DNA from 3 places in the Variovorax sp. GW821-FHT10C12 genome. Region 2 is predicted to be linked to each of the others. Evidence: predicted binding sites of a transcription regulator. Region 2 holds the regulator's gene; each other region holds the start of a gene.
What was found. Region 2 encodes sigma-54, which starts transcription at its own class of promoters, with help from an activator protein. Its sites were predicted from a motif close to TGGCANGNAANCTGCTTT; they were not measured.
Positions count from the first base shown of each region.

Region 1: the regulator sigma-54 is predicted to act here: its motif matches at 4,335-4,352, upstream of AC07OH_RS12590 (nitrate- and nitrite sensing domain-containing protein).
Region 3: the regulator sigma-54 is predicted to act here: its motif matches at 3,820-3,837, upstream of hmpA (NO-inducible flavohemoprotein).

Region 1 covers NZ_JBWKNE010000001.1:2,681,413-2,688,944, forward strand. Annotated here, with positions in the region: gene AC07OH_RS12565 (pyridoxal phosphate-dependent aminotransferase) at 1-548, opposite strand, end outside; gene AC07OH_RS12570 (branched-chain amino acid ABC transporter substrate-binding protein) at 554-1,837, opposite strand; gene AC07OH_RS12575 (Hsp20/alpha crystallin family protein) at 1,965-2,336, shown strand; gene AC07OH_RS12580 (alpha/beta hydrolase) at 2,528-3,286, shown strand; gene tsaD (tRNA (adenosine(37)-N6)-threonylcarbamoyltransferase complex transferase subunit TsaD) at 3,222-4,283, opposite strand; gene AC07OH_RS12590 (nitrate- and nitrite sensing domain-containing protein) at 4,384-5,649, shown strand; gene AC07OH_RS12595 (CmpA/NrtA family ABC transporter substrate-binding protein) at 5,971-7,218, shown strand; gene ntrB (nitrate ABC transporter permease) at 7,232-7,532, shown strand, end outside.
Region 2 covers NZ_JBWKNE010000005.1:357,838-365,369, forward strand. Annotated here, with positions in the region: gene AC07OH_RS22975 (thiol:disulfide interchange protein DsbA/DsbL) at 1-187, shown strand, start outside; gene lptA (lipopolysaccharide transport periplasmic protein LptA) at 318-1,037, shown strand; gene lptB (LPS export ABC transporter ATP-binding protein) at 1,034-1,828, shown strand; gene rpoN (RNA polymerase factor sigma-54) at 1,846-3,438, shown strand; gene AC07OH_RS22995 (phospholipase D family protein) at 3,449-5,065, shown strand; gene AC07OH_RS23000 (LysE family translocator) at 5,070-5,714, opposite strand; gene AC07OH_RS23005 (YceI family protein) at 5,737-6,372, opposite strand; gene AC07OH_RS23010 (YceI family protein) at 6,411-6,995, opposite strand; gene AC07OH_RS23015 (cytochrome b) at 6,992-7,532, opposite strand, start outside.
Region 3 covers NZ_JBWKNE010000003.1:188,671-196,202, reverse strand. Annotated here, with positions in the region: gene AC07OH_RS17455 (FUSC family protein) at 1-1,104, opposite strand, end outside; gene AC07OH_RS17450 (MarR family winged helix-turn-helix transcriptional regulator) at 1,105-1,563, opposite strand; RNA gene rnpB (RNase P RNA component class A) at 1,722-2,090, opposite strand; gene norR (nitric oxide reductase transcriptional regulator NorR) at 2,150-3,736, opposite strand; gene hmpA (NO-inducible flavohemoprotein) at 3,872-5,056, shown strand; gene cysK (cysteine synthase A) at 5,148-6,068, shown strand; gene AC07OH_RS17425 (NAD(P)/FAD-dependent oxidoreductase) at 6,142-7,532, shown strand, end outside.

The DNA.
Region 1 (7,532 bases), on a different contig from region 2:
GTCCAGCCCGTGGGGTTGTTCGGCGCGTTGACGATCAGCAGCTTCGTCTTGGGCGTGACCGCCGCGCGCAGCGCGGGCAGGTCGAGCGTCCACTGGCCGTTCACCGGCACCAGCGACACGGTGCGCACCTGCGCGCCCATGATCGCCGGCTGCGCCGTGAGGTTGGGCCACACGGGCGTGACGGCGACCACGTCGTCGCCCGCGTCGACCAGCGCCTGCACCGCGAGCATCAGCGCGCTCACGCCGCCCGACGTGACGGCGATGCGCGAGGCGTCGACCGTCGGGTGCAGGCGGCTGGTGTAGCGCGCGATGGCTTCGCGCAGCTCGGGCAGGCCGAGGTTGTGCGCGTAGAAGGTTTCGCCGCGCTGCAGCGACTCGATGGCCGCCTGGCGGATCACCTCGGGAGTGACCTCATCGCTCTCGCCGAACCAGAAGGCGAGCACGTCGTCGCGGCCCATGCCGGCGTTGGCGACTTCGCGGATCTTCGAGGCTTCGAGGTGGTGGATGGCTTCACGCATGTCGGGGAGTTCCTGTGCTGTCGGGGTCATGCACCTCAGGGGCGCTTCATCTTGCAAGAGGTGGGCTGCTCGGCGCGCTCCGGCGCGATCGTCTTGATCACGCGAAAGCCATAGCCCGAGCCCTCGACGTCGAACTGCACGCCGGGCTTGCCCTGCTTGTCCATCACGCCCACCACCAGCGGCTGCTGGAACTGGTGGTCGGCCGCGCGCATGCGCCCGCGCTGGCCGTACAGGCTCACGTCGGCCTGCTCCAGCGCGCGCGCCAGCGGCACGGCCTCGGTGCTGCCCGCGCGCTCCAGCGCCTGCGCGAGCGACTCGACCAGCAGCTGCATGCGCATGTGCACGTAGTCGTCGGCCGGCCGCGGAAAGCGCGTGCGGAAGGCGCGGTAGAAGGCTTCGGACTGCGGCGTCTGCACGTTCGGCAGCCAGTCGGCCACGGCCACCACACGGCCGATGCCCGCGTCGCCGATGGCGGCCGGCGCGCCCAGCGCATTGCCGTAGAAGGTGTAGAAGCTGCCGTTGAAGCCGGCCTCGCGCGCGGCCTTCACGAGCAGCGTGAGGTCGTTGCCCCAGTTGCCGGTGACCACCGCCTGCGCGCCGCTGGCGAGGATCTTGGTGGCGTAGGGTGCGAAGTCCTTCACCTTGCCCATCGGGTGCAGCTCGTCGCCGACGATCTCCACGTCGGGGCGCTGCACGCCGAGCTGGCGGCGCGATTCGCGCAGCACGGCCTGGCCGAAGCTGTAGTCCTGGCCGATCAGGTAGACGCGCTTGAGCGCCGCGTCGTCCTTGACCACGTCCATCAGCGCGGCCACGCGCATGTCGGCATGGGCGTCGAAGCGGAAGTGCCAGAAGCTGCAGCGCTCGTTGGTCAGCACCGGATCGACGGCCGAGTAGTTCAGGAAGATCACGCGCCGCGACGGGTCGCGCTCGTTGTTCTTGTCGATGGCATCGATCAGCGCCGCGGCCGTCACCGACGAGTTGCCCTGCAGCACGATGCGGGTGCCGTCGTCCATGGCCGCGCGCAGTGCCGACAGCGCCTCTTCGTTCTGGCCCTTGCTGTCGTAGCGGTCCAGCTGCAGGGGCCGTGCGCCGCCCGGCAGCTTCACGCCGCCGCGTGCATTCACACGCTCCACGGCCCACAGCAGGTTGCGGAACACGGCTTCGCCGGTGTTGGCGAAGGGGCCGCTCATGCTCTCGATGAGCGCCAGCCGGATCGGGGCGGGTTGCGGGGCCTGCGCGAAGCCGGCGAACGGGGTCGCGCATAGCGCCGCCGCTGCGAATTTCAAGGCCTGGCGGCGCCAAATAAAGGGGGTTTTCATTGTCTTGAAACGCGTGCCGATGCGCCTAGATGAGGTGTCAAGCGGCACTCACGATGGAAAGGCCGCGCAGTGTAAGGGACACACATTCCATGTCCCCATTGTGTTCATTCACCCTGGAGTTTTCGCCATGTTCTTCACCCCCACCCATCGCAGCGCGCATTTCGCTCCCCGTGCCCATGACCGCGCTTTCGAGCGCTTCGTGAACGAGGCTTTTGCCGGCGCCCGCCGCTCGCCGCTGGTCGAGCAGGACGACAAGAGCTGGACCCTGTCGCTGGACGTGCCCGGCCTGTCGCGTGAAGACCTGTCGGTGGCCATCGAAGGCGCCGTGGTCCGCATCGAAAGCAAGGCCGAAGCCAAGCGCCAGATCAAGCTCGCCTACGAGCTGCCGCAGGCCATCGACCTGGCCACCAGCGAAGCCAAGCTGGAGAACGGCGTGCTGACCCTGAAGCTCGGCAAGCTGGTGCCGGCAAGCCAGGTTTCGCACTTGCAGATCAACTAGTCGGACCGATGCCCCCACGAAGAAAATGTTAGTGACAGCTTGTTTTGACTTTAAACAAGCGTCGTATTCACAATAGCGCTGGATAACGTCACATGATGTGACGATTTTTTAGTACTTTCTTCTTCGTGGGCATCTCGTAAACGCATCGAGTTCCCGGGGCGGTGCGGACAGCGGGTGTGCCTCAAGGCACCATGAAAACGCACCTGCAGTCAGCCAATGACAACGAACGGTCCGACACGCTCCTGATCTTCCTGCCGGGGGCCTACCTCAAGCCCGAAGAGTTCGAGCGCGAGGGTTTCATCAGCGCCGTGCGCGAACGGCACCTCGCAGCCGACGCGCTGTTAGTCGATGCGGACGTCTCCTACTACTACGACCAGACCCTGAGCGAGCGGCTGCACGCCGACGTCATCGAGCCCCAGCGGGCCAAGGGCTACACCTCGATCTGGCTGGTCGGTATTTCCATCGGCGGTTTCGGCGCGCTGATCCACGAACTGGCGCGGCCGGGCTCGGTGGACGGCATCGTGGCGCTGGCGCCCTACCTCGGGCGCCGCGTGCTCGGCGCCGAGATCAAGAAGGCCGGTGGCCTGCGCGCCTGGCAGGCACCCACCGGGCCGCAGCCCGACGAGGAGCCCGACCGCAAACTCTGGCCCTTCTTCCAGCAGTACCTGGCGCCGAAGCCTTCCCAGGACCTGCCGCCGCTGTACCTGGGCTTCGGCCTGGCCGACCGCTTTGCCAGCAACCACAAGCTGCTGGCCGACGCCCTGCCGCCGGGACGCGTGTTCACGACCGAAGGCGGCCATGACTGGCCCGAATGGCGCCAGCTCTGGCGCAATGTGCTCGACGTGCTGCCGCTGCCTTCACTGGGCCGCGGCGCACGCGCGCCGGCTACGCGGTTTCCGGCAGCGGCGTCTCGGGCGTCATCAGCGATGCCATCGGCCATCGCGGCTTGACGTCGAAGGCGTAGCGCTCGGAGGCCTGCGACAGGCCTGATTGCAGACGCATCGCGGCCGCCATGGCGATCATGGCGCCGTTGTCGGTGCACAGGTGCAGCTCGGGGTAGTGCACGCGCACCTTGCGCTTCGCACACGCCGCGTTCAGCTGCTCGCGCAGGTTCCTGTTGGCCCCCACGCCGCCCGCCACCACCAGCCGCTTCAGGCCGGTCTGGTCCAGCGCCGCAAGCGACTTCTTCAGCAGCACCTCGACGATCGCCGCCTGCGTGGAGGCGGCGAGGTCGGCCTTGCGCGCCTCGAGCTGGTCGCCGAGCTTCTTGGCCTGCGTGAGCACGGCCGTCTTCAGGCCGGCAAACGAAAAGTCGAGATCGCCGCTGTGCAGCAGCGGGCGCGGCAGCTTGAAGGCCGCGGCGTCGCCCTCTTCGGCCAGCTTCGCGAGCCAGGGGCCGCCGGGGTACGGCAGGCCCATGAGCTTGGCGCTCTTGTCGAAGGCCTCGCCGGCTGCGTCGTCGATGGTCTCGCCGAGCAGTTCGTAGCGGCCCACGCCGTCGACCCGCATCAGCTGCGTGTGGCCGCCCGACACCAGCAGCGCCACGAACGGAAATTCGGGCGGGTCGGCGCTCAGGAACGGCGACAGCAGGTGCCCCTCGAGGTGATGCACCCCCAGCACCGGCTTGCCCAGCGCCACGCCGAGCGCGCAGGCCACGCCGGCGCCCACGAGCAGCGCGCCGGCCAGGCCGGGCCCGCGCGTGTAGGCCACCACGTCGATCTCGGCCAGCGAGCGCCCGGCCTCGGCCATGACGGCTTCGGTGAGCGGCAGCACGCGGCGGATGTGGTCGCGGCTGGCCAGCTCGGGCACCACGCCGCCGTAGGCCTGGTGCATGGCGATCTGGCTGTGCAGCGCGTGCGAACGCAGCAGCGGCAGCGCGTCGCCGTGCGACTCGACCAGCGCCACGCCGGTCTCGTCGCAGGATGATTCGATTCCCAACAAGAGCATGGCGCCGAGTGTAGGGGCCGCCCGCCGGCGGCGCCCGCGAAGGGGCAAGCGAGGCACGGAAGTTGCACGAGCGGAAGGCGCCCCTTCTGCGCCCCCACGAATGACATCCGGCCTGAGCTTCCTGATCGCCGCGCGCCGATGCGAGATCGACGCGCTGGACCAGCTCGCGCGCACCAGCGAGCTGGTCGGCGCCATCGGCCGGCTCGTGCATGCGCTGCAGCGCGAGCGCGGCATGTCGAACGTGTTCCTGGCCTCGCACGGCGGGCGCTTTGCCGACCAGCGCGGCCCGCAGATCGCCGAATGCCTGGCGCTCGAGCAGCAGGTGCGCGCCGGCTTCGACCGGCTCGAGGCCGAGCACCACCGTGCGGTGGGCGCCGGCCACGGCGCGCGCCTGTTCAGCCGCATCGCCTGGGTGCTGCCCGGCCTGGACGCCCTGCCCGCGCTGCGCCGGCGCATCGACGCGCTCGAACTCCAGCCGGCGCAGGCCGTGGCCGCCTTCGCCAAGCTCGTGGCCGGCCTGCTGGCGGTGGTGTTCGAGGCGGCCGACGGCGCCACCGACCCCGAGATCTCGCGCCTGCTGGTGGCGATGTTCAACTTCATGCAGGGCAAGGAGTTCGCCGGCCAGGAGCGCGCCTTCGGCGCCGCCGCGCTCGCGCTGGGCCGGGGCGACGACGCGCAGCGCCAGCAGTGGCGCCATCTCATCGAGTCGCAGGAGCGCTGCTTCCAGGTGTTCATCGATTTCTCGGGCGACGCGGTGCGCACGCTGTGGCACGACAGCCAGTCCGACGCCGTGCTGGCCGAGCTCGAGCGCCTGCGCCGCAAGGGCGCCACCTCGGTGCCGGCCGACGCGCTGCTGAGCCAGGCCTGGTTCGACTGCTGCACGCGGCGCATCGACGCCATGCAGACGGTCGAGAACCGCCTCTCGGCCGACCTGCGCGCGCTGTGCGACCACAAGACCGCCCAGGCGCGCAGCGAGCTGGCGGCCTACCGGCAGCTGCTCGGCACGCTGGCGCCGCAGGCCGGCGGCGCGCTCTTCTTCGACGATGCCCAGCAGGCGCAGGACGCCACGCCGGCGCAGCTGGGGCGCCACCTCGAACGCTCGGTGCTCGACATGGTCCAGGAGCAGTCGCAGCGCCTGCAGGCCATGAGCGACGAGCTCGACACCGTGCGTGCCTCGCTCAACGAACGCAAGATCGTCGAGCGCGCCAAGGGCCTGCTGATGGCGCACCGACGCCTGAGCGAGGCCGAGGCGCACAAGATGCTGCGCCAGACCGCCATGAACCAGAAGCGCCGCCTCGTCGACGTGGCCGAGTCGATGCTGGCCATGGCCGACTACCTGCCGCTCGAAGCTGCACCGCGGCGCTGACCCGGGGCCGCTTGGATTGGTGCAGCGCACAACAACTGTGCGTCGCCCGGGTTAGCGAGCCAGCAGGAACTTTCTCCTGCACCGGCGCGCCCTGCCAGCTATCTTTTCCATAGCTCCCAACGGCAGGTTCGAGCTGGCACGTCGCTTGCGTAGTCCTTGGCACGGGACCGCAAGGTCTCAAAGGCAGGTTGCACCCAACGGCGGGTGCGGCCCACCGAACCGGACAAAGGCGTCCCCATCCCGCAAGGGCTCGTTCACGAGCAGCCCCTGCGCGGTGCGGACGCCTTTTCGTTTTTGTCTTTCACTTCTGGAGCCCCGTCCATGTCCGATCTGCTGCTGAAAACCAAACTGAGCCGGCGCCGCGTGCTGCAGGCCGCCGCCCTCGGCGCCGTAGGCATCGACCCCGCGCTGCGCGCCGCCGTCTGGGCCCAGGGCTCGGACAAGCCCGAGAAAGAAGAAGTGAAGATCGGCTTCATCCCGCTGACCGACTGCGCCAGCGTGGTGATGGCCTCGGTGCTGGGCATCGACAAGAAGTACGGCGTGAAGATCGTGCCCAGCAAGGAAGCCAGCTGGGCCGGCGTGCGCGACAAGCTCGTGAACGGCGACCTCGACATGGCGCACGTGCTCTACGGCCTGGTCTACGGCATGCACCTGGGCGTGAGCGGCCCGAAGAAGGACATGGCCGTGCTCATGACCCTGAACAACAACGGCCAGGCCATCACGCTGTCCAAGAAGCTGGCCGACAAGGGCGCGGTCGATGCGGCCTCGCTCGCCAAGCTCATCGCCAAGGAAAAGGGCGAATACACCTTCGCCCACACCTTCCCCACCGGCACCCACGCCATGTGGCTCTACTACTGGCTCGCCTCGGCCGGCATCGACCCGTTCAAGGACGTGAAGAACATCACCGTGCCGCCCCCGCAGATGGTGGCCAACATGCGCGTGGGCAACATGGACGGCTACTGCGTGGGCGAGCCCTGGGGCCAGCGCGCGATCATGGACGGCATCGGCTTCACCGGCATCACGACGCAGGACATCTGGAAGGATCACCCCGAGAAGGTGCTGGGCTGCACCGCGGAGTTCACGAAGAAGTACCCGAACACCGCGCGCGCCGTCACGGCCGCGATCCTCGAGGCCGGCAAGTGGATCGACACCGGCCTGCAGAACAAGAACAAGATGGCCGAAACCATCGCCGACAAGAGCTACGTCAACACCAGCGTGGACGCCATCAACCAGCGCATCCTGGGCCGCTACACCAACGGCCTGGGCAAGAGCTGGGACGACCCGAACCACATGAAGTTCTACAACGGCGGCGCCGTGAACTTCCCGTACCTGTCGGACGGCATGTGGTTCCTCACGCAGCACAAGCGCTGGGGCCTGCTGAAGGAGCACCCCGATTACCTGAAGGTGGCCACCGAGATCAACCGCATCGACATCTACAAGCAGGCCGCCGCCGCCACGCAGACGCCCGTGCCCAAGGACGTGCTGCGCACCAGCAAGCTCTTCGACGGCTCCGTGTGGGACGGCAAGGACCCGAAGAAGTACGCCGAGTCTTTCAAGCTCCATGTCTGAGGAGAAACGCACCATGGTCAGCGCTGTCTTTCATTCGCCGATGGATGTCTCTCTCCCTCTCCCGCGTGCGGGAGAGGGTCGGGGTGAGGGTGTGCCCCGCGTTGAGGCTGCCCCTCACCCCAGCCCTCTCCCCAGAGGGGAGAGGGAGAAAAGGCCCCGCACGCCGATCGACCTGCGCGCCTTCTGGATGCGCGTGCTCCCGCCGTTCCTGGGCTTCGGCCTGCTGGTGCTGGTGTGGGAAATCGTCGCCATGAAGAGCACCACCGGCTTCCCCTCGCCGCTGGCCACCTGGCAGCAGGCGCTCACGGTGTTCA
Region 2 (7,532 bases):
ATTTGCGTCCTTCGGCGTGGCCAGCAAGGCCCGTCGCGCGTCGCAGCAGACCGAGGCCTACAAGGTCGCCGGCGTGCCGGCCCTGGCCGTGGCAGGCCGCTGGTATGTCGACGGCGAAACCGCCGGCAGCATGGCCAAGGTGCTGCAGGTCGCGACCTTCCTCATCGGCGAAGCCAAGAAGGGCTGACCGCCCCGACGACCTGTCGACCTGGTTTTTGGGTCGAATGCAAGGCCCGCTTCGGCGGGCTTTTTCATTGGTGGCGGTGGGCAATTGCCATCCCACGCATACAATGTTTCAGAGCAAGTTTCGTGCCTTTATGACATTGCCCTCCATCCCCACATTCCCCACCCTTCGTCGCCTCGGCCGCCTGGCCTTCGGCGCGCTGTTGCTGGCCGGAGCCGCCTCCGGCGCCCTGGCTGAAACCGCCGACCGCACCAAGCCGATGAACATCGAGTCCGACTCGATGCGCTACGACGACCTGAAACAGACCAGCGTGTTCACCGGCAACGTGCTGGTCACGAAGGGCACGATCATCATCCGCGGTGCGCGGCTGGACGTGCGCCAGGACGCCGAGGGCTACCAGTACGGCGTGGTCACGGCGGCGCCCGGCAAGCTGGCCTATTACAAGCAGAAGCGCAACGCCGGCGACGAGTGGATCGAGGGCGAGTCGGAAGTCATCGAGTACGACAGCCGCGCCGACAACGTCAAGTTCATCCGCCGCGCCGTCATGCGCCGCCTGATCGGCGCCACGGCCAACGACGAGAGCAGCGGCGCGCTGATCGTCTACGACCAGAGCAACGACACCTACACCGTCAACGGTTCCCTCGTGCCGCCGAACGCCGGCGTCTCGGCGGGTGGCGGCGGCCGCGTGAAGGCCATCCTCACGCCGAAGGCCACGCCGGCCCCGGCGGCGCCCGGCTCCGCGCCGGCAGCCGGCGGCAAGAAGCCCGCGGCCCCGGCGCCCACCCCCGCGCCCGGCGCCGGGCTGCGCTCGAGCACCACACTGGGCGGCACCGAAGGGGAAGGGCGCAAGTGATCGAAACCGCAGGAATCCCGCCCGCCGACGGCGTCCCGGGCAGCCGCCTCGTGGCGCGCGGCCTCAAGAAGAGCTACGGCAGCCGCACGGTCGTCAAAGACGTGTCGCTTGATGTGCAGAAGGGCGAAGTCGTCGGACTGCTCGGCCCCAACGGCGCGGGCAAGACCACCTCGTTCTACATGATCGTCGGGCTGGTGCGCGCCGACGCTGGCGAGATCACCATCGACGGCGAGCCCATCGCCCACATGCCGATCCACCGCCGCGCGCGCATGGGCCTGAGCTACCTGCCGCAGGAAGCCTCGATCTTCCGCAAGCTCACGGTCGAGGAAAACGTGCGTGCCGTGCTCGAGCTGCAACGCGAGCCCGACGCCAACGGCCGCCTGGTGGCGCTGTCCAAGCAGCACATCGACGAGCGCCTGACCGACCTGCTGGCCGACCTGCGCGTCGACCACCTGCGCGATTCGCCTGCGCTCGCCCTGTCGGGCGGCGAGCGCCGCCGCGTTGAAATCGCGCGCGCGCTGGCCACCCAGCCGCGCTTCATCCTGCTGGACGAGCCCTTCGCCGGCATCGACCCGATCGCGGTGATCGAGATTCAGCGGATCATCAGTTTCCTGAAGGAACGTGGCATCGGCGTGCTCATCACCGACCACAACGTGCGTGAAACGCTGGGCATCTGCGATCACGCGTTCATCATCAGCGACGGGCACGTGCTGGCACAAGGCACACCCTCGGAGATCGTCGACAACGCCGAGGTACGCAGGGTGTACCTGGGCGAGCACTTCCGCATGTAAGGGAGGGTCGGGTCTCCATGAAGCAAGGGCTGTCCCTTCGCGTCTCGCAGCATCTGGCCTTGACGCCGCAGCTGCAGCAGTCCATTCGCCTGCTCCAACTCTCCACGCTCGAACTGAGCCAGGAGGTGGAGCAGATGCTGGACGAGAACCCGTTCCTCGAACGCACCGCGGAAGAAGCGGCGCGCGAGGAGTTCGGGCTCGATGCTGTCGACACGCCCGTGCCGCGCGACGATGGGGGTGAAACCGGCGAGGGCGACTTCGCCCCGGCGCCGACCAGCAGCGCGACGACCACCACCAGCGAAGCCACGTCCACGCCCGACTCCGACGGCCCCGCCGCCGAGATCACCGAGCGCGAGCCCGACTGGGAAGGCGACGGCACCGTCGAGATGGCGCCCGACGACAGCGAGTGGGGCAGCGATGCGCCTGCGCGCCAGAACAACCTGGGCGACGACGAGCGTGCCGACGCCACCGAACTCGCGCGCAGCCAGGAGTCGCTGCAGTCCTTCCTGCACCGCCAGGCGCTGAGCCTGCGGCTCAATGAAAACGACTGCGCCGCGCTGCGCTTCCTGATCGAATCGCTCAACGACGACGGCTACCTCGAAGACTCGCTGCCCGCGCTGGCCTCGGGCCTGGCGGGCGACGACAACGACCAGTTCGACGACCTCGTGCACCACTTCCAGGTGGCGCTGGGCCTGCTGCAGAGCCTGGAGCCGGTCGGCGTCGGTGCGCGCGACCTCGGCGAATGCCTGAGCATCCAGCTGAAGGCGCTCGCCAGCGAAGACGAGACCGAGGCCGAAGCGCTCATCCGCAAGACCGCCATCGCGATCTGCAAGCAGCCGATGGAGCTGCTCGCGCGGCGCGACTTCAAGCGCCTGGCCACGCTCACGCGCACCAACGAAGAGCTGGTGCGCTCGGCGCTGCAGATCATTGCGCGCCTGGAGCCCAAGCCGGGCCGCCGTTTTGTCGACGTCGAACGCAACATCATCATTCCCGACGTGATCGTCACCAAGACGGGCCGCGGCACCAACATCAAGTTCCGCGTCATGCTGAACCCCGAGGTCATGCCGCGCCTGCGCGTGCACGACATCTACGCCGGTGCGCTCAAGTCGCACAAGGGCGAGGGCAGCCAGGCTCTGTCGCAGCGGCTGCAGGAGGCGCGCTGGTTCATCAAGAACATCCAGCAGCGCTTCGACACCATCCTGCGCGTGAGCAACGCCATCGTCGAGCGGCAGAAGAGCTATTTCGTGCACGGCGAACTCGCGATGCGCCCGCTGGTGCTGCGCGAGATCGCCGACGAGCTGGGCCTGCACGAATCGACCATCTCGCGCGTGACCACCGCCAAGTACATGTCGACGCCCTTCGGCACGGTCGAGCTCAAGTACTTCTTCGGCTCGGCGCTGGGCACCGAGACCGGCGGCAACGCGTCGAGCACGGCGGTGCGCGCGCTGATCAAGCAGTTCGTGAGTTCCGAGAGCATCAAGAAGCCGCTGTCCGACAGCCAGATCTCCGAGATGCTGAAAGAGCAGGGCATCGAGTGCGCGCGCCGCACCGTCGCCAAGTACCGCGAGGCCCTGCGCATCGCGCCCGCCAACCTGCGCAAGGCACTCTAGAAAACCGACGATGACGAGCCGCCTGCTGTCGCGCTGTGGGCATTGGGTGGTCGTCATTGCGGCGGCGCTGCTGTTCGCCGGCTGCGCCACGCTGCCCGACGAGGCACCGCGCCCGCCCACCAAGACCATCGCCGTCTCGGCCGACACCGCGCTCGGCAAGATCGCGCTGGCCTCGCAGCCCGACCCCGACCTCAGCGGCTTTCGCCTGATGCCCGGCGGCGACTTCGCCTTCGACACGCGGCTGCAGCTGGCGCGCCGCGCGCAGCGCACGCTCGACGTGCAGTACTACCAGATCGAGAACGACGAGACCGGCCGCTACCTGCTGCGCACCCTGCGCGATGCGGCCCAGCGCGGCGTGCGCGTGCGTCTGTTGATGGACGACCTGTACACCTCGGGCGAAGACGAGCTGCTGCTCGGGCTGGCCGCCACGCCGAACGTCGAGCTGCGTCTGTTCAACCCGTTCCCGGCCGGGCGCGGCAGCCTGCTCAAGCGCTTCACCGCGTCGCTGTTCGACTTCAGCCGCGTCAACCGCCGCATGCACAACAAGCTCTTCATCGCCGACGGCGCGATGGCGGTGGCGGGCGGGCGCAACATCGGCAACCAGTACTTCCGCCGCACCACCGGCCCGAACTTCATCGACCTCGACACCTTCGTCACGGGTGCGCTGATCCCGCGCCTGGGCGTGCTGTTCGACCAGTACTGGAACAGCCCGCACGTGCGCCCGATCGGCGCGGTCGTGCACACCGACCTGCCGCGCGAAGAACTGCAGCGCCGCTTCGACGCCGCCACCGGCCCCGACACCACGCCGCCGCCGCCCAGGCCCGCGCCCAACGACCTGCTGGGCTACAGCCCGGTGGCCGACGACCTCGACGCCGGCAAGCTGGGCCTGATCTGGACCACAGCCGAGGCCTATGCCGATTCGCCCGACCGCGTGATCGGCAAGACCGCGTCGTATGGCGGCGTGCCGCTGCTCGACGTGGACAGCGTGCGCTACAACGTGGTCGAGCAGATGCGCCGCGCGCGCAGCGAGGTGACGCTGGTCTCGCCCTACCTGATCCCGGGCGCGTCGGGGCTGGAGGTGATGCGCGAGATCCGCGGGCGCAACGTGAAGATCAGCGTGGTCACCAACTCGCTCGCCGCCACCGACGAACCGCTGGTCCACACCGCCTACCGCCGCTACCGCGCCGACATGCTCGCGTTGGGCGCCGAGCTGCACGAGCTGAGTTCCGCGCGCACGCGGCGCAGCGTGCGCCTCGGCCTGTTCGGCACGTCGGTGGGCCGGCTGCACGCCAAGTCGGCGGTGATCGACCAGCGCATCCTGTTCGTCGGCTCGATGAATTTCGATCCGCGCTCCGAGATTCACAACACCGAGATCGGCCTGTTCATCCGCAGCCCCGAGATGGCGCAGCAGACCCTGAAGCTGCTCGATGTGCTCAAGCAGCAGGGCGCCTACCGGCTGCGCTTTGCCGAAGGCGCCGATGCGGGCGCCACCGGCTCGCGGCGCATCGAGTGGGTCAGCGAGGAAGGCGGCAAGACCACCGTGCTGCACGAAGAGCCCGACTCGGGCTTCTGGGACCGCACCATGCTCGAGTTGCTGTCGCCGCTCACGCCCGAGAGCCTGCTCTAGGGCCTCAGGTGCCGCGCACGGCCGACCACACGAGCCGCAGGCCCAGCAGTCCCATCACGCCGCCGGCCGCGCGGTCGATCCAGGTCTTGTAGCGCAGGTAGGCCGCGCGCGGCGCGGCCGAGGACAGTGCCAGCGCGACGATCGCGTACCAGCCCGTCTCGATGCAGAAGATCACGGCCGGCACGGCGAGCGCCAGCACCAGCGGCACCTCGCGCGGCAGGAAGGCCGCGAAGATGCTCGCGTACACCACCGCCGTCTTCGGGTTGCTGATCTGCGTGGCCAGGCCGAGCAGGAAGGTGCGTCCGCTGCGGCCTTGCTGGCGCGGCGAGGCGTCCGTGTCGGGTGTGATCGCGAGCGGCTGACGCGCGCCGCGCCAGATGCGAAAGCCCAGGTAGATCAGGTAGGCGCCGCCGAAGGCCTTGATCGCGAGGTACAGCCCCGGCACCGCGAGGAACGCCGCCTGCAGCCCGGCCAGCGCCGCGATGGAGAACGCCAGCCCGCCGGCGCCCATGCCCAGGGCGGCAGCCAGCCCGTCGCTGCGCGAGGCCACGGCGGTGCGCGCCACCATCACGAAGCTCGGGCCCGGGCTCATCGCGCCGACGGCCATGGCGCCGGCGATGCCGAGCAGGGAAAGGGTGGTGTCCATCATCGCGTGGTTCCTTGCGTCGTCGTCATTGCTGCACGTTCACGGCTTCGACCTGCACCAGCAGCTTCACCTTGTTCTCGAAGCCGAAGTTCAGGCCCCAGGTGATGCCCCAGTCGCTGCGCTGCACGGTGGCCTCGAAGTCGCCGCCGCAGACCTGGCGGTTGATGAGCGGGTTCAGGTAGCAGTTGAAGCGCACGGCCTTCAGCGTCACCGGCTTGGTCTGGCCCATGAGCGTGAGCGTGCCGGGCACGTCGGTCACCTTGTCGCCGCTGAAGTCGATGCGCTCGGCCACGAAGCGGCCGGTGGGGAATTCGGCCACGTTGAAGAAGTCCTTGCTCTGCACGTGGCGGTTGAGCAGGTCGACGCCGGTGTTGATGGAGCTGATGTCCATCGTGATGTCGACCTTGCCGCTGGCGCCGGTGCCGTCGATCTGCACCGAGCCGTCCTTGGTGCTGAAGCGGCCGCGGTTGGTGGTGGTGCCGTAGTGGCCCATCTCGTACATCACGAAGGTGTGGGTCGGGTCGATCACGTAGCTCGCATTTTTGGCCGGCCCGCCCGCGGGCTTGGCGGCCAGCGGCGGCGCGGTGTATTCCTGGGCCGTGGCGGCCAGGGGCAGGGCCGCGCCCGCGCAAAGGGCCGCGGCGAAGAAGAGCTTGTTCATGGCAAAGGAAGAAGGATGCATGGGAAATGAAATCGTCGTCACAGCGGCCCGAGGCCCGCGAGCGTCAGCTTGAAGCGCACCTGCACCTCGTTGCCGACCACCGAGGTGTCGGTCCATTCGCCGTCGCCCACCTTGTAGTCGAGCCGCTGGATCGTGAGCGTGCCCGTGGCGACCGAATACGCGCCGCCCGACGACACGATGCTCACGGGCACCGTCACGACCTTGCTGACGCCCTTGATGGTGAGCTTGCCGGCCATCTCGAAGCGGCCCTCGCCCAGCGCCTTGATGGCGCTCGAACGGAAGCTGGCCTGCGGGAAATGCGCGGTGTCGAACCAGGTCGGCTTGGGCAGCTCGGCATCGCTCATGGGCACGCCGAAGCCGGCGCTGGCGGTGTCGATCTGCAGCACGACCGAGCCGCCCTCGGGCTTCTTCGGGTCGAAGGCGACCTGCGCGTCGAAGCGCTTGAAGCTGCCTTCCACCGGCACGCCCATCTGCTTGCTGACGAAGGCGATCTGGCTCTTCTCGGGAACCAGTTTGGCGGTGGTGGCCGGCAGGGGCTCGGCCGCGGCGTGCAGCGCGAGGCCGAAGAGGGCGGCGGCGCCCCATAAAAGACGGGTCGTCATCCGGCGGATTCCTTGCGTGGCGCGGGCCACATGCGTTGCAACAGACCGTCGTGGTCGATCCAGTGGTGCTTGAGCGCCGCCGCCACGTGCAGCAGCGTGACGCCGGCCAGCAGGAAGGCGCTGCGTTGGTGCAGCGGCTTGAGCACGGCCTCGGCGAAGTCCTTGTCGACCGTCACCAGGTCGGGCAGCGGCAGCAGGCCGAACCACACGACCGGCACGCCCATGCCCGAGCTGTAGGCCCAGCCGAACAGCGGGACTGCGAAGAACAGCAGGTACATCAACGCATGGCTGATGCGGTGCGCGGCCCGCTGCCAGGCCGGCATGGCCGCCAGCACCCGCGCCGACAGCGGCGGCGGGCGGTGCGTGAGGCGCCACAGCAGCCGCAGCGCCGACAGCAGGAGGATGGTGATGCCGGCCCACTTGTGCCAGCTGTAGAGCTTCAGGCGCTGGGGCGAGAAGGGCAGGCCCGTCATGTAGAGCCCGACGCCGAGCGAGCCGACGATCATCGCCGCGAGCAGCCAGTGCAGGGCCATCGCG
Region 3 (7,532 bases), on a different contig from region 2:
GCCGAGCGCGGCCGTGCGGCGCAGCGGCGCGCCGCCCTTCAGGCCTTCGTCGATGTCGCGGCGCAGTTGGGCGCAGGCGGTCCAGCCGTCGACCAGCTCTTCGAGCCGGCCTGCGAGGCCGATGCGCAGCGCGCGGGCCCAGGGCGTGAGCCCCGTGTCTTGTGCGGTGCCCAGCGCGGCGATGGCCTGGCGCAGCGCCTGCAGGCGTGCAGAGGCGTCGACGGCCGGGTCGCTTTCGTCGCGCAGCCATTGCGCGGCCAGCGCGAGCACGGCGGTGACGTCGGGCGCGAGGCGGCCTTCGGCCTGCGCCAGCGCCTGCAGCCGGTCTTCGACGGCCGACAGCGCGGGCGTGAGCGCCGCCACGCGGTCCTGCATGGCGCGGATCGCGCCGGCGGTCCAGCGCAGGTGCGTGGTGTCGAAGGGCACGTGGGTCGAGAGCAGGCGCAGCTGCGTGATGTCGCCCGCGAGGCGGCGGCGGTCGTCGTCCAGGCGCTTCGGGTCGGCGTCCTTGGGGGTGCTGCGGTCGCCGGGCTGGAACAGGTCGCCGAGCCACTGGCGCGCGTCCTTCAGCGTGCGGTCGAGCAGGCCCAGCACGGTGGGCGCGAGCCCCGCGGGCAGCACGAGGCTGTGGACCAGCGTGGCGCAGAAGATGCCCAGGCCGATCTCTTCCACGCGCGCCACGGCGGTGTCGAACAGCACGAGCGGCGTCTGCACCGACGGAAAGCCGATCAGCGCCGCCGTGTAGCCCGCGAGCATGAAGACGTACGAGCGCGGCGTGCGGTCGAGCAGCGAGATGTACAGGCACAGCCCGACCCACAGCGCGAGCACCAGCGTGAGCAGCTCGGGCGCGTTGGACAGCGCGGGCACCATGAGCACGGTGGCGACGCTGCCGATGAGCGTGCCGCAGAAGCGGAACATCGCCTTGGAGCGCACGGCGCCGGCCAGCGGATGGGCGACGACGTAGGTGGTCATGAGCGCCCAGAAGGGGCGCGGCAGGCCGGCGCGGCTGGCCAGGTACATCGCCAGCATCGCGGCGGCGAAGCTCTTGACGGAAAAGAGAACTTCCGCGCGGGTGAAGCGCGGCAACGACATCGCCGTGGACATCTACTGGCCGCGCCCTTCCTGCTGCAGGCTCTGCATGCCGGCGGCACTGCGGCCGAGCTTGGCCTCGAGCGCGCCGAAGACGCGCAAGGTGGCGGCGATGTCCTCGTCGGGAATGCCTTCGAACAGCGCGGCGCGCATCTGGCGCAGCGCGGCCTCGATGGGCTCGCACACGGCGCGGCCGGCGGGCGTGAGGTGCAGCGTCTTGGCGCGGCGGTCGGCCGGGTCTTCGCGGCGCTCGACGAAGCCGGCCTCGACCAGTTGGTCGAGCGAGCGCACCAGCGACGGCCCTTCGATGCCCAGCGCCTCGGCCACCGTGCCCTGGCGCACGCCGTCTTCCATCCGCCCGAGCACCACGACCGGCCAGGCCAGCGTCTGCGACAGGCCGACGTGCGCCACCGCCTTGTCGGCCGCCGCGCGGTAGCCGCGCTGGAGCACCGACAGCGAGGTGCCGAGCCGCATCAGCGCGTGTTCGCGCAACGGGGAGATGGGTTCGGTATCGGCCACGGCGTTATCAATTAGTTAGCTTGCTAACAATTGTACGGGTTTCTACCGAGTTTTGCACGCGACCGCGCACGTCGTCAGCGCGCGGCCCAGGGAAAAGGGGGAGAGAAAGAAAAGTGTGAAGCTCGCCGATAAGCCGGATTCTGTGCACCGGAGCCCTCTTGCGAAGACCCCGGCGTGACCGCCATTACTCTGGGCCGTTTGTCGCCAAACGGCTCGATGCCACCTACCCGCCAGCTCAGCGGAACCACCTCGATACTGGCCTACTTGGTGTTGCTGCGCGCAGAGATTGCCCGTTTCACCCGAACTGAATCGGCTCGTCTCTGTTGCTCTGATCCTCACCTCACGGTGGAGAGTCGTTAACTCCTGCGCTGTCCTGTGCAGTCCGGACGTTCCTCCAGTGCGATCTTTCGACCCGATGCTGTTGCCCGAAGGCAGAGCATCGTCCCTTTCGGGCTTGCACCAGCGGCGGTCTGGCGTGCTTCACCGCTCGATTATCGCCCGCCCCGTCAATGACCCTTCAGGCGATGCCGCGCGCCGACCTTCAACCGGGCGTTTCGTGGTCGCCGGCCTGCACCAGACCCAGCTTGCGCAACGTCCGATGGAAGTTGCTGCGGTCGATGCCGGCCTCGCGCGCGGCGCTGGCCACGCGGCCGCCGTGGCGGGCGAGCAGTTCCGACAGCCAGGCCCGCTGGAAGGCCTCGGTTGCGTCGCGCAACGTGCCGCCAGCGATGGCAGGCCCCGCGTGTTCGTTCGCCGGGGCCTGCACGGGCGCTGCCACGGCGCTTCCCACGACGGCAGCGCTGTCCAGCGCCAGGTGATGCGGTTCGATGGCCGTCCAGCGCGAGCCGCGCGGCTGCTCCCTGAACGCCCGCAGCGAGGCGCGACTGATCACATGCTCGAGCTCGCGCACATTGCCCGGCCAGCCGTGCGCCAGCATGGCGGCCTTCGACGCCGGCGAGAGCCGCAGGTTGCGCGCGCCCAGTCGGTGCTGGTTCTCCTCGAGAAAGCTGCCGGCGAGCACGAGCACGTCGCGCCCCCGTTCGCGCAGCGGCGCGACGACGAGCGGATAGACCGACAGCCGGTGGTACAGGTCGGCGCGAAAACGCCCCTGCGCGATCGCCGCGGGCAGGTCGCGGTTGGTGGCCGCGATCACGCGCACGTCGACCTTGCGCATGCGGTCGCTGCCGGGGCGCTGCACCTCGCCGCTTTGCAGCACACGCAGCAGCTTGGCCTGCACGCTCAGCGGCAGCTCGCCGACCTCGTCGAGAAAGAGCGTGCCGCCATCGGCGATCTCGAACTTGCCGTCGCGGTCCTGCACGGCGCCGGTGAACGCGCCGCGCTTGTGGCCGAAGAGTTCGCTGTCGGCCAGCGACTCGGGCAGCGCCGCGCAGTTGACCTGCACGAGCGGCTGCTCGCTGCGCCGCGAGCGCGCGTGCAGGCGCTGCGCGACCAGGTCCTTGCCGACGCCGGTTTCGCCGAGCAGCAGCACCGTGAGGTCGGAGACGGCGACGGTGTCGATCTCGTGGCACAGCTGCTTCATCGCCGGGCTGCTGCCCAGCAGCTCGCGGGGGGCGCCGCGCCCTGCGCGCAATGCCTGGGCCACAGCCTGCTCGCGCATCGCGCGCGCCTGCATTTCGCGGATCGTGTCGGCGGCCTCGATGCCGGTTTCGACAAGCGCAATCAGTGCCTCCATCTGCGCCGGGCCCACGGCATCGAAGGCGTGTGGCTCCAGCGCGTCCAGCGTCAGCAGGCCCCAGACGGCGCCGCGCAGGCGCAGCGGCGCGCCCATGCAGTCGTGCACCGGCAGGATGCCCGGCTGGCCGGCGACGAGGCCGTCGTACGGGTCGGGCAGGTTGCTGTCGTGGGCGAAGCGCAGGCCCCGTTCGCTGTCGAGCAGGCGCGCGAAACGCGGATGGGCGGCCACGGGAAACTGGCGCCCCAAGGTCTCATCGCTCAGGCCGTCGACCGCGACGGGCTTCAGCACATCGACGTCGAGCTGCAGCAGCGCGGCGGCATCGCAGCGGACCAGTCCGCGCGCGGCGGCGAGCAGCGACCGGTAGCGGGCGGCCTCGGCTTCGGGCTCGGGTGGTGAGGCCTCGGTGGTCGAATCGACACGCAATGTGGTCATAAGTACAACGCTGAAGTTGTTGTGAATTTGACCACGCCTGATAAATCCCCAACGGCATCAAGCACTTGCAGCGGTCTTCCGGCTGGCACGGATCGTGAGACGACAAAGGCATCTCAACAGAGGAAGCGCCAGACCATGAACCCGCAAACCATCGCCATCGTCAAGTCCACCGTGCCCGCGCTCCAGGCCCACGGCGAGGCCATCACCAGCCACTTCTACAAGATCATGTTCGAGGGCCATCCGCAGGTGAAGGCCTTCTTCAACGAAGCGCACCAGGCCGCCGGCACGCAGGCGCGTGCGCTGGCGGGTGCGGTCATCGCGTACGGCGCGCACATCGACCGGCTCGAAGCGATCGCCGGCGCCCTGCCCCGCATCATCCAGAAGCACGCCGCGCTGGGCGTGCTGCCGGAGCACTACCCGATCGTCGGCCACTACCTGCTGCGCGCCGTGAAGGAGGTGCTCGGCGATGCCGCCACCGACGAGGTGATCGCCGCCTGGGGCGAGGCCTACGAATCGCTGGCGGGCCTGCTCATCGCCGCGGAAGAAGCCGTCTACAGCGCCAACGCGGCGCAGCCCGGCGGATGGCGCGGCACGCGCGAATTCCGCGTGGCCCGGCGCGAGGATGAAAGCGAGGTCATCACCTCGTTCTACCTGGAGCCCGTGGACGGCGGCGCGCTGCTGGCGTTCACGCCGGGGCAGTACCTCACGCTGGTGCTGGAGATCGACGGCCAGCCGGTGCGCCGCAACTACTCGCTGTCCGACGCGCCGGGCAAGCCGTGGTACCGCATCAGCGTGAAGAAGGAAGAAGGCGGCCGCGCCTCGAACTGGCTGCATGAGGCCGCCGCGGTCGGCACGCGGCTGCAGGTGCAGGCACCGTGCGGCGACTTCGTGCTGCAGCCCGCGGGCGAACAGGCGCGCCCCCTCGTGCTGGTGACGGGCGGCGTGGGCATCACGCCCGCGATGAGCATGCTCGAATCGGTGGCGCACACGGGCCGGCCGGTGCACTTCGTCCATGCGGCGCGGCACGGCGGTGCGCATGCCTTCCGCGCCCGCGTGGATGCGCTCGCGCAGCGGCATGCGAACGTGAAGCCGCTGTATGTCTACGACGCGCCGCGCGACACCGACACGCCGCATGCGACCGGCTTCGTCACCCGCGAGCTGCTGGCCGGGCTGCTGCCGGAAGACCGCGACGTCGACCTGTACTTTCTCGGGCCGAAGCCCTTCATGCAGGCGGTGTATGCGAACGGGCTGGCGCTCGGCGTGCCGAAGCAGCAGCTTCGCTACGAGTTCTTCGGGCCGCTGGAAGCCCTGGAAGCCTGAGGGAAGCAAAGCCCTGCGCTGAAACGGTCGCGGGCTGGTCTCACAATGCGCGCTGTCCGCCCGAACAACCGCATTGATCCAAGGAGATTCCATGAAGGCCCAGAACATCCTCCAGACCATCGGCAACACGCCGCACATCCGCATCAACCGCCTGTTCGGCCATGCGAAGCAGCAGGTCTGGATCAAGTCGGAGCGCGCCAACCCCGGCGGCTCGATCAAGGACCGCATCGCGCTGTCGATGGTGGAAGACGCCGAGAAGAGCGGCGCGCTCAAGCCCGGCGGCACCATCGTCGAGCCCACCTCCGGCAACACCGGCATCGGCCTGGCGATGGTCGCGGCCGTCAAGGGCTACAAGCTGATCCTGGTGATGCCCGACAGCATGTCGGTGGAGCGCCGTCGCCTCATGCTGGCCTACGGCGCCACCTTCGACCTCACGCCGCGCGCCAACGGCATGAAGGGCTCCATCGCCCGCGCCGAGGAAATCGTGGCCGGCACGCCGGGCGCGTGGATGCCGCAGCAGTTCAACAACCCCGCCAACGTCGACGTGCACGTGCGCACCACGGCCGAAGAGATCGCGGCCGACTTTCCCGAGGGCATCGACGTGCTCATCACCGGCGTGGGCACGGGCGGCCACATCACCGGCGTGGCGAAGGTGCTCAAGAAGAAGTGGCCCAAGCTGCAGGTGTTCGCGGTGGAGCCCGTGGCTTCGCCCGTGATCTCGGGCGGCGCGCCGGCGCCCCACCCCATCCAGGGCATCGGCGCGGGCTTCATTCCGAAGAACCTGGACACCTCGCTGCTCGACGGCGTGCTGCAGGTCGACGCCGAACCCGCGCGCGAAATGGCGCGCCGCTGCGCGGTCGAGGAAGGCATCCTGGTTGGTATCTCGTCGGGCGCGACGCTCGCGGCCATTGCGCAGAAGCTGCCCTCGCTGGCGCCCGACGCGGTGGTGCTGGGCTTCAACTACGACACGGGCGAGCGCTACCTCTCCGTCGAAGGCTTCCTGCCCGCCTGATCCAGCTACAAGTTTCATAGCGCCTCGGGCGCTTAAAATCGTCGGTCTGCTTGATAACCACAAGCCCCACGACATGCTGCGAATCTCCGAACTCAAACTCCCGCTCGACCACGCGCCTGACGCGCTGGCCACCCTGATCGCCCGAACGCTCGACGTTCCGCCCGAAGCGATCGCCTCCCACACCGTCTACAAGCGCAGCTTCGACGCCCGCAAGGTCGACCTGCTCACGGTCTACATCTGCGACGTGCAGCTGGCCGACGCCGCGCTCGAAACCGCGCTGCTGGCCAAACACGCCGGCCACCCGCACATCCAGCCCGCGCCCGACATGCGCTACACGCCGCCGGGCCAGGCGCCCGACGACGCCACGCGCCCCGTGGTGATCGGCTTCGGTCCCTGCGGCATCTTCGCGGCACTGATGCTCGCGAAGATGGGCTTCAAGCCCATCGTGCTCGAACGCGGCAAGACCGTGCGCCAGCGCACCCGCGACACCTGGGGCCTGTGGCGCAAGAGCGTGCTCAACCCCGAGTCGAACGTGCAGTTCGGCGAAGGCGGCGCCGGCACCTTCTCGGACGGCAAGCTCTACAGCCAGATCAAGGACCCGCGCTTCCTCGGCCGCAAGGTGATGGAAGAGTTCGTGAAGGCTGGCGCGCCGCCCGAAATCCTGTACGTCGCGCATCCGCACATCGGCACCTTCAAGCTGGTGAAGGTGGTCGAGAACATCCGCGAGCAGATCGTCGCGCTCGGCGGCGAGATCCGCTTCGAGCAGCGCGTGACCGACGTGCACATCGAAGACGGCCACCTGCGCGGCCTCACCGTGCTCGACCAGACGACCGGCCAGAGCAGCGAGCTGCGCGCCGACCACGTCGTGATGGCACTGGGCCACAGCTCGCGCGACACCTTCGAGATGCTGCATGCGCGCGGCGTGTACATCGAGGCCAAGCCTTTCTCGATCGGCTTCCGTGTCGAGCACCCGCAGGGCCTCATCGACCGCGCCCGCTGGGGCCGCCACGCGGGCCATCCGCTGCTGGGCGCGGCCGACTACAAGCTGGTGCACCACGCCAGCAACGGCCGCTCGGTCTACAGCTTCTGCATGTGCCCCGGCGGCACCGTGGTCGCGGCCACCAGCGAGCCGGGCCGCGTGGTCACCAACGGCATGAGCCAGTACTCGCGCAACGAGCGCAACGCCAACGCGGGCATCGTGGTGGGCATCGACCCGAAGGACTTCCCCGGCGATGCGCTGGCAGGCATCGCGCTTCAGCGCCAGCTCGAAAGCAACGCCTATGTGCTCGGCGGCAGCAACTACCACGCGCCCGGCCAGCTGGTGGGCGACTTCATCGCCGGCAAGCCGTCCACCGCGCTCGGCAGCATCATCCCGTCGTACAAGCCTGGGGTGACACCGACCGACCTGCACCAGGCCCTGCCCGCCTACGCCATCGAGGCGATGCGCGAAGCCTTCCCGGCCTT